DNA from 2 places in the Paraburkholderia caballeronis genome. Region 2 is predicted to be linked to the other one. Evidence: riboswitches for the same ligand, from Rfam matches in the RefSeq annotation. Region 2 holds a riboswitch; the other holds the start of a gene.
What was found. A riboswitch is a leader RNA that binds a small molecule or an ion and turns the genes downstream of it on or off. The one in region 2 is predicted to bind cobalamin.

Region 1 (7,055 bases), on a different contig from region 2:
GGATCACGCGCGCGATCTCCTCGGTCAGCGGACGGATCGCCGGCGCGGCCGGGTTGCTGTGGTCCGCGTGATAGAGCGTCGGCTGCGCGCCCGCGAAGTGCCGCACCGCGACGGCCATCCCGCCGTGGAACTGGTAGTAGTCGTTCGAATCGAGCACGTCGTGCTCGCGGTTGTCCTGGTTGTGCAGCACCACGTCGATCGCCGCGAGCCGCACGCCGAACGCGTCGCGCGCGTCTTCGCCGGACTGCTGCTGCGTGTACGCATAACCGCCCCATGCGTGATACGCGGAGGCGAGGTCCGCGTCGGTCTGCCAGCGGCCGCCGTCGACGATCTCCTGCAAGCCTGCGCCATACGCGCCGGGCCGCGCGCTGAACACGCGCCAGCCCGCGCGGCGGCGCGCGTCGTCGGCGGACAGCCCCTTCGCGATCCAGTCGTCGCGCTCGCGCCGCACGCGCGCGCGGATCGGGTTCACGTCGTCGGGCTCGTCGAGTTCGGCCACCGCCTGCACGGCCGCGTCGAACAGATGGATCACGTTCGGAAACGCGTCGCGGAAAAAGCCGGACACGCGCAGCGTCACGTCGATCCGCGGCCGGTCGAACGCGGCGATCGGCAGGATCTCGAAGTCGGTCACGCGATGGCTGCCGGGCGCCCACTTCGGCCGCACGCCGATCAGCGCGAGCGCCTGCGCGACGTCGTCGCCGCCGGTGCGCATCGTCGCGGTGCCCCACACCGACAGGCCGACCGCGCGCGGATAGTCGCCGTGTTCTTGCAGATGACGTTCGATCAGTTGCTGTGCGGACTTCAGGCCGAGCGCCCACGCGGCCTGGGTCGGGATCGCGCGCGTATCGACCGAATAGAAGTTGCGGCCGGTCGGCAGCACGTCCGGCCGGCCGCGCGACGGCGAACCGCTCGGCCCCGGCGGCACGAAACGGCCTTCGAGGCCGCGGCGCAACTGGGTCATTTCCTGCTCGCCGCAGGCGTCGAGGCGCGGCAGCACGTCGGTGCGCAGGCGGCCGAGGACTGGCGCGGTGCGGTCGAGCTTTGTTCGTTCGAGCGTCGTTCGTTCGAGCGCCGTTCGTTCGAGCGCCGTTCGTTCGAGCGCCGTTCGTTCGAGCGCCGTTCGTTCGAGCGCCGTTCGTTCGAGCGCCGTTCGTTCGAGCGCCGTTCGTTCGAGCGCCGTTCGTTCGAGCGCCGTTCGTTCGAGCGCGGCCGCAAGCGGCCGCGCGGCATCGGTCGAACTCGCGTCATCCGCATCGCACAACGCATCCAGCAGTTCCGCCGCGAGCAGTTCAAGCCGCTCGCGCGTATCGCCGTTGTGCCGCCACGGCGCGTCGCTGACGCGCAGCAGCGCGTCGGGCCTCGGCCCGGTCCACTCGGCCGACCAGTCCGGCGACAGCGGATCGAACCGCTGCCCGACGCCGAGATCGAGCGCGAGCGCATCGATCAGGCTCGCGTTGCGCCCGCGCCCGTCGCCGACCGGAAAACGCGCGAGCGCGAGCAACGTGTCGCGCCGCTGCACGCCTTGCGGCGATTGCCCGAACGTATGCAGCCCGTCGCGGATCTGCGCTTCCTTCAGCTCGCACAGCCACGCATCGACGCGCGTCAGCAGTTCGTCCTCCGCGTCCTGTCCATTCGGTTCCGCGACGCTCAGTTCGTCGTGCAGCCGGTGTTCGACGATCGTCGCGAGGATCGTGCGCCTCAGCAGCTTCGCGCGGCGCGGATCGACCATCAGCGCGTCGTAGTATTCGTCCACCTGACGTTCGAGGTCCTGCAACGGACCGTAGTTTTCGGCGCGCGTCAGCGGCGGCATCAGGTGATCGATGATGACCGCCTGCGCGCGCCGCTTCGCCTGGCTGCCCTCGCCGGGATCGTTCACGATGAACGGGTACAGATGCGGCAGCGGCCCGAGAATCAGGTCGGGCCAGCACTCGCTGCTCAACGCGACGCTCTTGCCCGGCAGCCATTCGAGGTTGCCGTGCTTGCCGACGTGCACCACCGCGTCGATGCCGAACCGGTGCCGCAGCCAGAAGTAAAACGCAAGATAGGCGTGCGGCGGCACGAGTTCCGCGTCGTGGTAACTCGCGTAGTCGTTCAGTTCGCGGGAGCGCGGCGGCTGGATGCCGACGAACAGATGCCCGCAGCGCCAGCCCGCAATCATGAAGCGGCCGCGCCGCACGGTCGGGTCCGCGTGCGGCGGTCCCCAGCGGCGCGTCACCGCGTCGAGCACGCCGGCCGGCAGACGCGACGCATAGTCCGCGTAATCGTCGAGCGACAGGCTCTGCAACGCGGGCCGCAGATCGCGCACGGCCGGATCGTTCGTCACGCCTTCGGTCAGCGTGCGCAGCAGCGCGTCGCCGTCGGCGGGCAGCGCGTCGGTGCGATAACCGGCGTCGCGCAGCATCGCGAGAATCGCGAGCGCCGACGCCGGCGTATCGAGCCCGACGCCGTTGCCGATCCGCCCTTCGCTGACCGGATAGTTCGCAAGAATCAGCGCGAGTTTCTTGTCCGCATTCGCGGCCTGGCGCAACCGGCACCAGCGCCGCGCCAGTTCCGCGACGAAACGCACGCGCTCCGCGTCCGGCTGGTAACGGACGACGTCCACCTCGGTATGCGGGCAGCGGTACGCGAGCCCCTTGAAGCTGATCGCGCGCGTGACGATGCGGCCGTCCACCTCCGGCAGCGCGACGTGCATCGCGATGTCGCGCGAACTCAGCCCGTGGTTGTCCTTCAGCCACGCGTCGCGATTGCCGCCGCTCAGGATCACCTGCAACACCGGCGCGTCGCCGGCGAGTTCGAACGTTTCCGGATCGTCCGGCGACGACACCGCGAACGCGGTCGTGTTCAGCACCAGCCCCACATCGTGCGCGGCGCACAATTCCTGCACGACCGCGCGGCTCAACGCATCCTTCAGCGACGTGATCGCGACCGGCAGCGGGTTGATGCCTTCCGCGTCGAGCGCATCGATCAGCGCGTCGAACGCCGCAGTGTTCGCGGCCTGCAAATGCGCCTTGTAGAACAGGATCGCGGCGACCGGCGCGCCGGCGCGCCAGCGCGCCTGCCAGTCCGCGATCGTCGGCGTGTCGTGCGCCGGGTGATACAGCGTCGCGGCCGGCAACGCGCGCGGCGGCGGCGGCTCCGCGCCGAAGCCGAACACGCGGTGCGCGATGCAGCGCAGGAACGCTTCCGCGTTCTGCGGGCCGCCTTCGCGCAGATAACGCCACAACTGCCGGCACAGGTCCGCGTCGGCGGTGCTGCGCGCGAGCAGGTGCGGGTCCTCCTGAAGATCGCCGGAGAACATCGCGAGCGTCTGCTGCCGGCGCTGCGCGAGCGCGACCACCTGCTCGATCCCATAAGGCCAGTAGCTCTCGCCGCCGAGATGGTCGACGATCACCGCGCGCGCGTGCTGCAACACGTCGTCCACGTAAAAATCGACGGACGCCGGCTGGCGCAGGAACGTGACGTTCGCGAGCCGGATCGACGGAAAACCCGCACCGAGGCGCGGCGCAACGCTCGCGAGCAGCGACAGCGTCGTGTCCGCCGAACTCAGCACGACGATGTCGGCCGGGCGCTGGTCGATCCGCACGACGCCTTCGGTGTCGTCGACGAACCCGCCCGGCACCGTGCGCAACAGATGCATCGCGGCTTAAACCGGTTGTGTTTCGACGCCGAGCGCGGCGTCGAGCGCGCGTTGCAGCGTCGCGCGGTCGAGGTCCTCGCCGATCAGCACGAAGCGGCTGTTGCGGGTTTCGCCGTCCTGCCAGCGGCGGTCGAAATAACTGTCGAACCGCTGGCCGACGCCCTGCACGACGAGCCGCATCGGCGCGTCGGGCAGCGCCGCGAAACCCTTCACGCGATAGATCGTGTGCTGCGCGACGACCGCCTGCAACGCGGCGACGATCGCGTCGCGCGAGCGCACGTCCGCTTCGACGACGACCGAGTCGAAGTCGTCGTGATGATGATCGTGGTCGGGATCGTCGGCGGAACCGTGATGATCGACGCGCAGATGGATCGTCTCCTCGGACGCCGCGCCAAGGCCGAGCAGCGTGTGCAGGTCGAGTTGCCCGCGCTGCGCGCGCACGATCTTCACCTGCGGCGGCACTTCGGCCGCGATCAGTTGTTCGACTGCCTGCTGCTGCGTTTCGTCGAGCTGATCGGTCTTGTTCAGGATCACCAGGTCCGCCGCGCCCAACTGGTCTTCGAACAGTTCGTGCAGCGGCGATTCGTGGTCGAGGTTCGGGTCGGCGCGGCGCTGCGCATCGACCGCGTGCGGATCGTCCGCGAACTGGCCGCTCGCGGCGGCCGGGCCGTCCACGACGGTAATGACCGAATCGACGGTGAAGCTGTTGCGGATCGACGGCCAGTTGAACGCCTGCACCAGCGGCTTCGGCAGCGCGAGGCCGGACGTCTCGATCAGCACGTGGTCGATCGCATCGCGCCGCTCGACCAGTTGCTCCATCACCGGGAAAAACTCCTCCTGCACCGTGCAGCACAGACAGCCGTTCGCGAGTTCGTACAGTTGCCCTTCGACCTCGCGGCCGTCGTCGTCGCAGCCGATCCCGCAGCCGCGCAGGATCTCGCCGTCGATGCCGAGTTCGCCGAACTCGTTGACGATCACCGCTATCCGCAGGTCGCCTGCGTTCTGAAGAATGTGCCGCAGCAGCGTGGTCTTGCCACTGCCGAGAAAACCCGTCACGACCGTGACGGGGATCTTGCGCATCGGGGCTCGCATGGTCGCTCCGTTGATGAAGGAAACCCGCGCGCGACGTCGGCTGCCCGCGCCGGCCGGTCGAAAACGGCAGGCAGCGGGCGCGCATCCGCGCGAACGGGAAAACGGCTACGGGGACGGAAAGGCTGCGTTTGCGGCGTGCATCGTGCGGCCGAAAACGCAATGAAGCCATGAAGTCGTGGACGAGGCGCCGCATCCCCGCAGCGCCTGCTCCTCCTGTCTGGCCGGTATCCGGGCTGGCGAAAACGCCGCTTCGCCTTCCCGCGCGCACTTCGTCGCGCAGTGGCCGAACGTCCCGCGCGAGGCGCGCGGACGGGAAGCGGGTTGTGCATCGCGCAGGGCGACGCGTTCGCTGAACCGTTGCGGGGGCAGCACAGGTTGGCCCGAATGGCCGTGAGGCGGATCGGAGCGTCCTGTTTCCCGTTTAACCGCGCGCGCGGAACGCCGCGCGCGCAGGCACCAGAGTGGATGCGAGTGTAGGCCGGGCCGGCGACGATCGTCAAGGAAGCCGCGCTGGCGGGCCGCTGCGAACGCGTGTATCGTATGCGCGCCGCGCGGCGGCTCCGTGCGTCGGCGTCGGGTTTCCACGGCCGCCGGCGCGCGACGAACGCAACACGACGAAGCACCATGAACGGATTGACGATCGGCATCGGCTGCCGGCGCGACAGCACCGCCGCGCAGATCGGCGACGCGGTGCGCGCGGCGCTGGGCGCACGCGGCCTCGATACAGTCGCGGCGCTCGCGACCGTCGCGGACAAGGCGCGCGAGCCTGGCCTCGTCGAATTCTGCGCGTCGCATGCGCTGCCGCTGCGCACGTTCAGCCGCGAGGCCATTGCCGCGTTCTGCGCGTCGCATCCGCTCGCCGCGCCGTCCGCCGCGACCCGCGCGCGCTTCGGAATCGACGGCGTCTGCGAGCCGTGCGCGCTGCTCGCGGCCGGCCGCGACGGACGACTGATCGTCGCGAAGACCGTCCGCGACGGCGTCGCGGTCGCGGTCGCCATCGCCTGCGCCGCCGACGCGAACGAAACGCCGTCGCCCTCTCCCCGTCAACAGGACCCCGCTTCATGAAGACCGATCCCGAATCGCATCAACGAATGACCCAGCGCCGCCGCGAAGGCCACGAAAAAAAGCAGTCGGAGGCGACCGTCGAAAAGGGGCTGCTGATCGTCAACACCGGCACCGGCAAGGGCAAGAGCACCGCCGCGTTCGGGATGGCCGTGCGCGTGCTCGGACACGGCATGCGGCTCGGCGTCGTGCAGTTCATCAAGGGCGCGCTGCATACGGCCGAACGCGATTTTCTCGGCAGCGTCGCGACCTGCGATTTCGTGACGATGGGCGACGGTTATACGTGGAACACGCAGAACCGCGACGCCGACATCGCGACCGCGCGCAAGGGCTGGGACGAGGCGCGCCGGATGATCGAAAGCGGCGACTATCAGATGGTGATCCTCGACGAGCTGAACACCGTGCTGAAGTACGACTACCTGCCGCTCGACGAAGTGCTCGCGGTGCTGACCGCGCGGCCCGCGATGCTGCACGTCGTCGTGACCGGCCGGCACGCGCCCGACGCGCTGATCGAAGCCGCCGACCTCGTGACCGAGATGCGCGCGATCAAGCACCCGTACCGCGAGCAGCACGTGAAGGCGCAGCGCGGCGTGGAGTTCTGAGCGATGGCGTCGTGTCCGGCGCTGTTCGTCAGCGCGCCCGCTTCCGGCCAGGGCAAGACCACGATCACCGCGGGGCTCGCGCGGCTGCATCGGCGGCTTGGGCGGCGCGTGCGCGTGTTCAAGACCGGCCCCGACTTCATCGACCCGACGATCCTCGCGCGCGCGAGCGGCGCGCCGGTGTATTCGCTCGATCTGTGGATGGTCGGCGAGGCGGGCTGCCGGACGCTGCTCGCGGAAGCGGCCGGGGACGCGGACCTGATCCTCGTCGAAGGCGTGATGGGCCTTTACGACGGCACGCCGTCGAGCGCGGACCTCGCGGCCGCGTTCGGCATTCCGGTGCTCGCGGTGATCACCGCGAAGTCGATGGCGCAGACGTTCGGCGCGGTCGCGTTCGGGCTCGCGCAGTTCAGACCCGGCGTGCCGTTCTACGGCGTGCTCGCGAACCGCGTCGGCAGCGCGTATCACGCGCAGTTGCTGCGCGATGCGCTGCCGCCCGCGCTGCGCTGGTGCGGGCATATCGCGGGCGCGGACGACATCGAACTGCCGGATCGCCATCTGGGCCTGCATCAGGCCGCCGAGATCGGCGACCTCGATGCGAGGCTCGATCGCGTCGCCGATGCGCTGGCCGGCACGGGACTCGCGGCGCTGCCGCCCGCGCTCGA
Region 2 (7,055 bases):
CCTGGTCCCTGGAGTGCGCGGCCCCGCCGACCGAAACGACGACGTACTGCCGCTGCGAAACCGGCGACACGTAGGTCATCGGCGTCGCGCTCGCGCCGACCGGCAGCGGGTACTTCCACAGTTCGTCGCCGGTCGCCTCGTCGTACGCGCGCAGATAGTAGTCCTGGCTGCCCGCGAAGAACACGAGGCCGCCGGCCGTCGCGCTGGTGCCGGCGTAGGTCGGCGCGCCGGTCGTGAGCGGCAGATGCAGCTTGATGCGAAACGGGCCGAGCTGCTCGGCGGTGCCGGCCGGCACCTGCCACGCGACCTGCCGCGTGTTCATGTCGATTGCGGTGATCGTGCCGAACGGCGGCTGCGCACACGGAATGCCGGCCGGCGACATCCACAACTCGGCCGCCAGTCCGTACGGAGTGCCGGATTGCGGCGACGGGCCGTGGCCCGCGCCGTCGCCGGCGATCTTCGCCGACAGCCTCGGATAGTCCTTCCTCGGAATCAGCCAGAACACGCTCGGCACGCGGACGTCGTTCATGAACACGCGCCGGTTCGCGACGTCCACCGACACGCTTCCCCAGTTGAAGCCGCCCAGGTTGCCGGGCTGCTGGATGGCGGGCGTCAGGCCGACCGGCGTGAAGTCTCCCGCGTACCTGGCCCGGCGAAACAGGATGCGGCAGGCCAGCTGGTCGAACATCGTCACGCCCCACATGCGCTTTTCGGTCAGGGGCTGCGCGCCGATCGTCGGCATGCCGACCGAATAGGGCTGCGTGCGCGCCAGCCGCTCCTCGGGGACGCCGCCCGTCTGCGGCACGGGTTTCTCCTGCACGTCGGCGAGCGGCGTTCCCGTCGCGCGGTCGAGCAGGAAGATCTGCCCTCGCTTGGTGGTCTGCAGCACGGCCGGCACGATCCGGCCGTGTCCGTCCGGCACGTCGATCAACGCGGGCTGCGACGGCAGATCGTAGTCCCACAGGTCGTGGTGAACGGTCTGGAATTTCCACTGCTCGCGTCCGGTGTCGATGTCGAGCGCAACGAGGCTCGAATTGTATGCGTCGGCATACGCGGGCCGCGTCGCGCCGAAGTAGTCCGGCGTCATGTTGCCGAGCGGCGCATAAACGAGTCCGAGCCGGTCGTCGTAGGCCGCCGTCGTCCACATGTTCGGCGTGCCGCGCGTGTAGGTCTGCCCGGCGGGCGGCAGTCGCGTGATCGCTGGATTGCCGAGGTCCCACGCCCATTCCAGTTGACCGGTCAGCACGTTGAACGCGCGGATCACGCCGGACGGTTCGCCGACTTCCTCGTCGTCCAGCACCCAGCCGCCGACCACGATCTTGTCGCGCGCGACCAGCGGGGCCGAAGTCTGGAAATAGAAGCCCGGCTTGATCGGCCCCATGCCCTGCGATAGCTGCACGATGCCGTGGTCGCCGAAGTCCGGGCACAACTGGCCGGTTCTCGCGTCGATGGCGATCAGCCGCGCGTCGATGGTGGTCTCGATCACGCGTTCGGCGCACAGACCTTCGGTCCGCGCGGCGGACGCGGCCTTGTAGTAGCCGAGGCCGCGGCACCGCTGCCAGAACGGCGACTTCGCGTTCGGATCGAAGACCCAGCGCGCGTGGCCGCTGTCCACGTCGAGCGCCGCGACGACGTTGCTCGAATTGCACGAGTAGAGCGTGTTGCCGATCTGCAGCGGCGTGTTCTGATCGACGCCGAGATTGTGGTTGTGCGTGCGATAGACCCACGCGAGCCCGAGGCGGCCGACGTTGCCGCGGTTGATCTGGTCGAACGGCGCGTAGCGCAGGCCCGCCGTCGTGCGTCCATAGGCGGTCCAGTCGGACGGGTGATTGTCGCCGGCCGCCGGCCGGTAGGCGGCCTGCTGGCGCGCGTCCGGACGGATCACGTCGTGCGGCGCGAACGCGAGGCCGAAGCCGGCGACGCACAGCAGCAGCGCGCCGCCGCCGAGCGCGAGCGCGAGGCGTCGGGCCGGCGTGCCGCGCGGCGCGGGCGAGCACAACCACGCGAGCGCGGCCAATGCCATCGGCGTGAGCAGCCGCGAAAACAGGCCCCAGAAGTCGATGCCCGATTCCCAGAGCGCCCACGGCACGGTGACGAGCGCGACGAGACCGACCAGATGCGCGCCGGCCGGCGAGCGCCGCCAGATGAGCACCGTCGCGCCCGCGTAGGCCACGCCCGCGAGCGCGTAATACGGCGAGCCGCCAAGGGCGACGAGCCACGCGCCTGCGCCGGTCAGGCCGAGCGACACCAGCGCGAGCAGACAGGCAAACACTCGGGCCGCGGTATCCACCAGAACCTCCTGAAAGGAAATGGTTGGGAATCAGTTTAGTGGAAGCGGGACGCGTGTTTAGCGGCGACCGTGCGGTTCTGTGTTCCGCCGCACGCGGTCCGTGAGCGAGTTGCCGAGGCGACAGGCAAATCGTCATAACCGGTCGTGCGATGTGGCGCGAACGAAGGACAGCATGCCGACGATGAAGAAGCCGGGTTCGTCGAGCAGGCAGAACCGCGCGCCGGACCACATCGGGGCAAACCGTCGTTGGGTCGACGCGCGCCGATCCGCTATGCTTTCGACTGCTTGGCGCCGAACCGGCGCGAGCAGCCGAAGCGGGCCGAACGCGGCCCGCAAGCGGAACGAAGCAGGGAAGCCGGTGTGAATCCGGCACGGTCGCGCCACTGTGACTGGCATCGACGGATCGAGGCGATCCACGTCGAGCCGGAAGTCAGACCTCGCTGCGTTCTTTCTCCCAGACATTCCAGGGCGCGCAACCCAAGGAGCCGTCAATGAACGCCATCTCTTTATCGAGCGACCGGCAACGCCTGTCGCAGCCGCTTCGCGTCGCCGCACGCCGTTCCCCGGCGCGGCGCCGATAGAACGGGTTCGCCCTTCACGGCAAGACCGCTGGACGTCGCCGCCCGCCGCCCGCGCCCTCACGGCGACGGGCCGCTGCCGGTGTTCGCTCGTCCAGCGGTTTCCTCACGGACAGGAACGAGTCCATCCGCAAACGTTCCGCGCATTCGCGGGCGGGTGCGGGCGCGACGCAGTCGCGCATGGACGAAAGGGGCATGGGATGGCTTCGACGGACGACGATGAACTGAATCAACTGCTCGGCAAGCTGGCGGCGGGCAGCGACGATTGCTGGGACGTCTACGAGGAAGTGGGCCGCATCGTCGTCGCGCAGTTGAACGCGCGCGACTGGCGCGCGCTCCGCTCGATCGCCGACGCATGGATGACGAGCGCCGCCGCGCAAGGCCGGCTTGCCGACACGCCGCCCGAAGCGCCGGATCACGCGGCGGCCGAGACGCGGGCGAACCATGCAGACGCGCTGCTGGGCGCGGCGATCGTCCGCGCCGTGTTCGGCGACGAGCCGCCTATGCACTGACTACGCCCCGACGCGCGCCGCCTGCCAGTTCGATTGCCGCGCGAACTCGACGAACGAGGCCAGATAATCGAGGCCGCCGTCCGCGTCGCGGGTGCCGAGAAAGATCTGCTTCGCGATGCCGTCGCGGCCGAGCTTCACGCTGACGAGCGGCATGCGGTCCGCGTATTCGTCCGCGAGCCAGCGCGGCAGCGCGGCCACGCCGCGACGGCTCGCGACCATCTGCAACATGATGTCGGTGGTTTCGATCGTCTTGTGGCGGCGCGGCGCGACGCCGGCCGGCCGCAGGAACTGGTTGTATATGTCGAGCCGGTCCGTTTCGACCGGATAGGTGATGAGCGTTTCGTCCACCAACTGCTCGGGTTTCACGTAACGCGCCTTCGCGAGCGGATGCCCTTCCGCGACGACCAGCACCTGCTCGTAATCGAACACGGGCTCGAAGCTCAGGCCCGGACGATTGAGCGGGTCGGGCGTCACGAGCACGTCGACGTCGTAACCGAACAGCGCGCCGATGCCGCCGAACTGGAAGCGCTGCTTCACGTCCACGTCGACGTCGGGCCAGCGCGCGAGATACGGCGACACCACCTTCAGCAGCCACTGATAACACGGGTGGCATTCCATGCCGATGCGCAGCGTGCCGCGCTCGCCTTCCGCATATTGCTTCATGCGCTCCTCGGCGTGCTCGAACTGCGGCAGCAGCCGTTCCGCGAGCGAGAGCAGGTACTGGCCCGCCTGCGTGAGCCGCAGGCTGCGGCCCTCGCGGTCCCAGATCGGCGTACCGAGCTGCTGCTCGATCTTGCGGACCGTGTGGCTCAACGCCGACTGCGTGAGAAAAAGCGCGCCGGCCGCCGCGGTGAGCGACCCCTGGCGGGCCACCTCGCGGACGATGACGAGATGAATGCGTTCGAGCATGACGCCGGACCCTTTGGATAATCGATGAACAAAATTAATGGATGGATGAAATAAAGCCATTTTATTTCATCGAGCGATCATCCTATCATCGCTGCCACTCCCGCCTCGTTCGGGCGTTTTTCTCTTTGACGGCAGCGCACATGGTCACTACACACAATCTCGGCTTCCCGCGCATCGGCGCGAAACGCGAACTCAAGTTCGGCCTCGAACGCTACTGGAAGGGCGAGTCGTCGCGCGACGAACTGAAGGCGCTCGGCGCGCAACTGCGCCAGCGCCACTGGGACGACCAGAAGGATCTCGACTGGGTGCCGGTCGGCGACTTCGCGTTCTACGATCAGGTGCTCGACATGAGCTTCACGCTCGGCAACCTGCCCGAACGCGTGCAGGATTTTCATGGCGACACGCTCGACAACTATTTCCGCGTCGCGCGCGGCCGTTCGGCCCAGGCGGCGGAAGAACATGGCGCGTGCTGCGGCGGCGTCGCGGCCGGCGAGATGACGAAGTGGTTCGACACGAACTATCACTACATCGTGCCGGAATTCACCGCCGACACGCAGTTCAACCTCGACACGTCGCGCCTCGTTGAACAGTTGCGCGAGGCCCGCGAGCAGGGCGTCAACGCGAAGCCGGTCATCGTCGGGCCGATCAGCTATCTGTGGCTCGGCAAGGCGAAGGACGACTCGGACAAGCTCGCGCTGCTGCCGCGCCTGATGCCGGTGTATTGCGCGCTGCTCGACTATCTGAAGGTGATGGACGTCGAGTGGGTGCAGATCGACGAACCCGTGCTCGTGACCGAACTCGATCCGGCGTGGCGCGCGGCGTTCGCGACCGCGTACGAGTCGTTCGAGACGCGCGGCGTGAAGCTGCTGCTCGCCACCTACTTCGGCCAGTTGCAGGAGAACCTCGACCTCGCGTGCGCGCTGCCGGTCGACGGCCTGCACCTCGACGCAATCAACGCACGCGACGAGATCGAACAGGCCGCGCGGCAACTGCCCGCGCAGAGCGTGCTGTCGGTCGGCGCGATCAACGGTCGCAACATCTGGAAGACCGACCTGAACGCCGCGCTCGACTGGCTTGAACCGCTCGCGCAACGGCTCGGCGACCGGCTGTGGCTCGCGCCGTCGTGCTCGCTGCTGCACGTGCCGGTCGATCTCGCGAGCGAAGAGACGCTCGACGCCGAGATTCGTTCGTGGCTCGCGTTCGCGCTGCAAAAGCTCGACGAACTGAAGGTGCTCGCGGCGGCGCTGAACGCGGGTCGCCGCGCGGTCGCCGACGAACTGGCCGCGAACGCCGCGGCGGTCTACCAGCGCCGCCACTCGCCGCGCGTGAACAAGCCAGCGGTGAAGGCCGCGCTCGCGCGCATCGACGCGAACCTCGGCAACCGGGCCAGCCGTTATCCGGAGCGCGCGCCGAAACAGGCGGCGATCCTCGGTCTGCCCGCGTATCCGACAACGACGATCGGCTCGTTCCCGCAGACGGCCGAAATCCGCCACGCGCGCAGCCAGTACAAGGCCGGCGCGCTGGACGAAGCGGGCTACCGGGCGGCGATGCGCGCCGAGATCGAGCGCAGCGTGCGCGAGCAGGAGGCGCTCGGGCTCGACGTGCTGGTGCACGGCGAAGCGGAGCGCAACGACATGGTCGAATATTTCGGCGAGCAACTGGACGGTTACGCGTTCAGCCAGTTCGGCTGGGTGCAGTCGTACGGCTCGCGCTGCGTGAAGCCGCCGATCCTGTTCGGCGACATCAGCCGCCCGAACGCGATGACCGTCGAGTGGATTTCGTACGCGCAGTCGCTGACCCGCAAGCCGATGAAGGGGATGCTGACCGGGCCGGTGACGATCCTGAACTGGTCGTTCGTGCGCGACGACCAGCCGCGTTCGGTGTCGTGTCATCAACTGGCGCTCGCGATCCGCGACGAAGTGCTCGATCTGGAGAAGGCCGGCGTGCGCGTGATCCAGATCGACGAGGCGGCGCTGCGCGAAGGGCTGCCGCTGCGCCGCGCGCAGTGGGGCGAATATCTGCAATGGGCCGTCGAGTCGTTCCGTCTCACCGCGAACGGCGTGCGAGACGAAACGCAGATCCACACGCACATGTGTTATTCGGAGTTCAACGACATCATCGCGTCGATCGCCGACATGGACGCGGACGTCATCACGATCGAGACGTCGCGCTCCGACATGGAACTGCTCGACGCGTTCGACCACTTCAGCTATCCGAACGAGATCGGGCCGGGCGTGTACGACATCCACTCGCCGAACATCCCGACCGAGGCGCATATCGTGCAACTGATGCGGAAGGCGGCGGAGCGGATTCCCGCGCAGCGGCTGTGGGTGAATCCGGACTGCGGGCTGAAGACGCGGCAGTGGGCGGAAGTCATTCCCGCGCTGACGAACATGGTCGCGGCGGCAAAGGTTTTGCGCGGCGAGGTTGTCCGCTAAAGGCGCGTGAGCGTGCCGCCGTGTCTGGCGCGGCGGCACGCATCCGCGAAGCAGGTCCTGCGTCCCGCGCGTTCCGCTCGGGACGTTTTCGTTTCAGCGACCTGGCGGGCGATGTCGTCGGGCGGCCGGGGAGGTTGCCGGTTGGGCGTTTCCTGGAACCCGTTCGGCCCGGCTTCACCCGAACGCCGACGCACTTCAGCCCGCTTCGCTGCCCCGGCGACCCGAGCCGGGCCGTTCCAGGCTGAACGCTCCCGCCACCCTGCGAAAACCGCCCATCCCCCGCCACAGACGCCCGACCAGGCCCATCGACGCGACCCCATCCCCATTC

Region 1: it holds a riboswitch for cobalamin, as region 2 does, so the genes downstream of both, cobW (cobalamin biosynthesis protein CobW) here and BLV92_RS27745 (hypothetical protein) in region 2, are expected to answer to the same signal.

Annotation. Positions count from the first base shown of each region.
Region 1 covers NZ_FNSR01000002.1:1,981,496-1,988,550, reverse strand. The annotation lists gene cobN (cobaltochelatase subunit CobN) at 1-3,637, opposite strand, end outside; gene cobW (cobalamin biosynthesis protein CobW) at 3,644-4,729, opposite strand; cobalamin riboswitch at 4,932-5,205, opposite strand; gene BLV92_RS25385 (cobalamin biosynthesis protein) at 5,354-5,794, shown strand; gene cobO (cob(I)yrinic acid a,c-diamide adenosyltransferase) at 5,791-6,393, shown strand; gene BLV92_RS25375 (cobyrinic acid a,c-diamide synthase CobB) at 6,397-7,055, shown strand, end outside.
Region 2 covers NZ_FNSR01000003.1:203,263-210,317, reverse strand. The annotation lists gene BLV92_RS27750 (membrane-bound PQQ-dependent dehydrogenase, glucose/quinate/shikimate family) at 1-2,290, opposite strand, end outside; cobalamin riboswitch at 2,600-2,749, shown strand; gene BLV92_RS27745 (hypothetical protein) at 3,069-3,380, shown strand; gene BLV92_RS27740 (LysR family transcriptional regulator) at 3,381-4,289, opposite strand; gene metE (5-methyltetrahydropteroyltriglutamate--homocysteine S-methyltransferase) at 4,430-6,727, shown strand.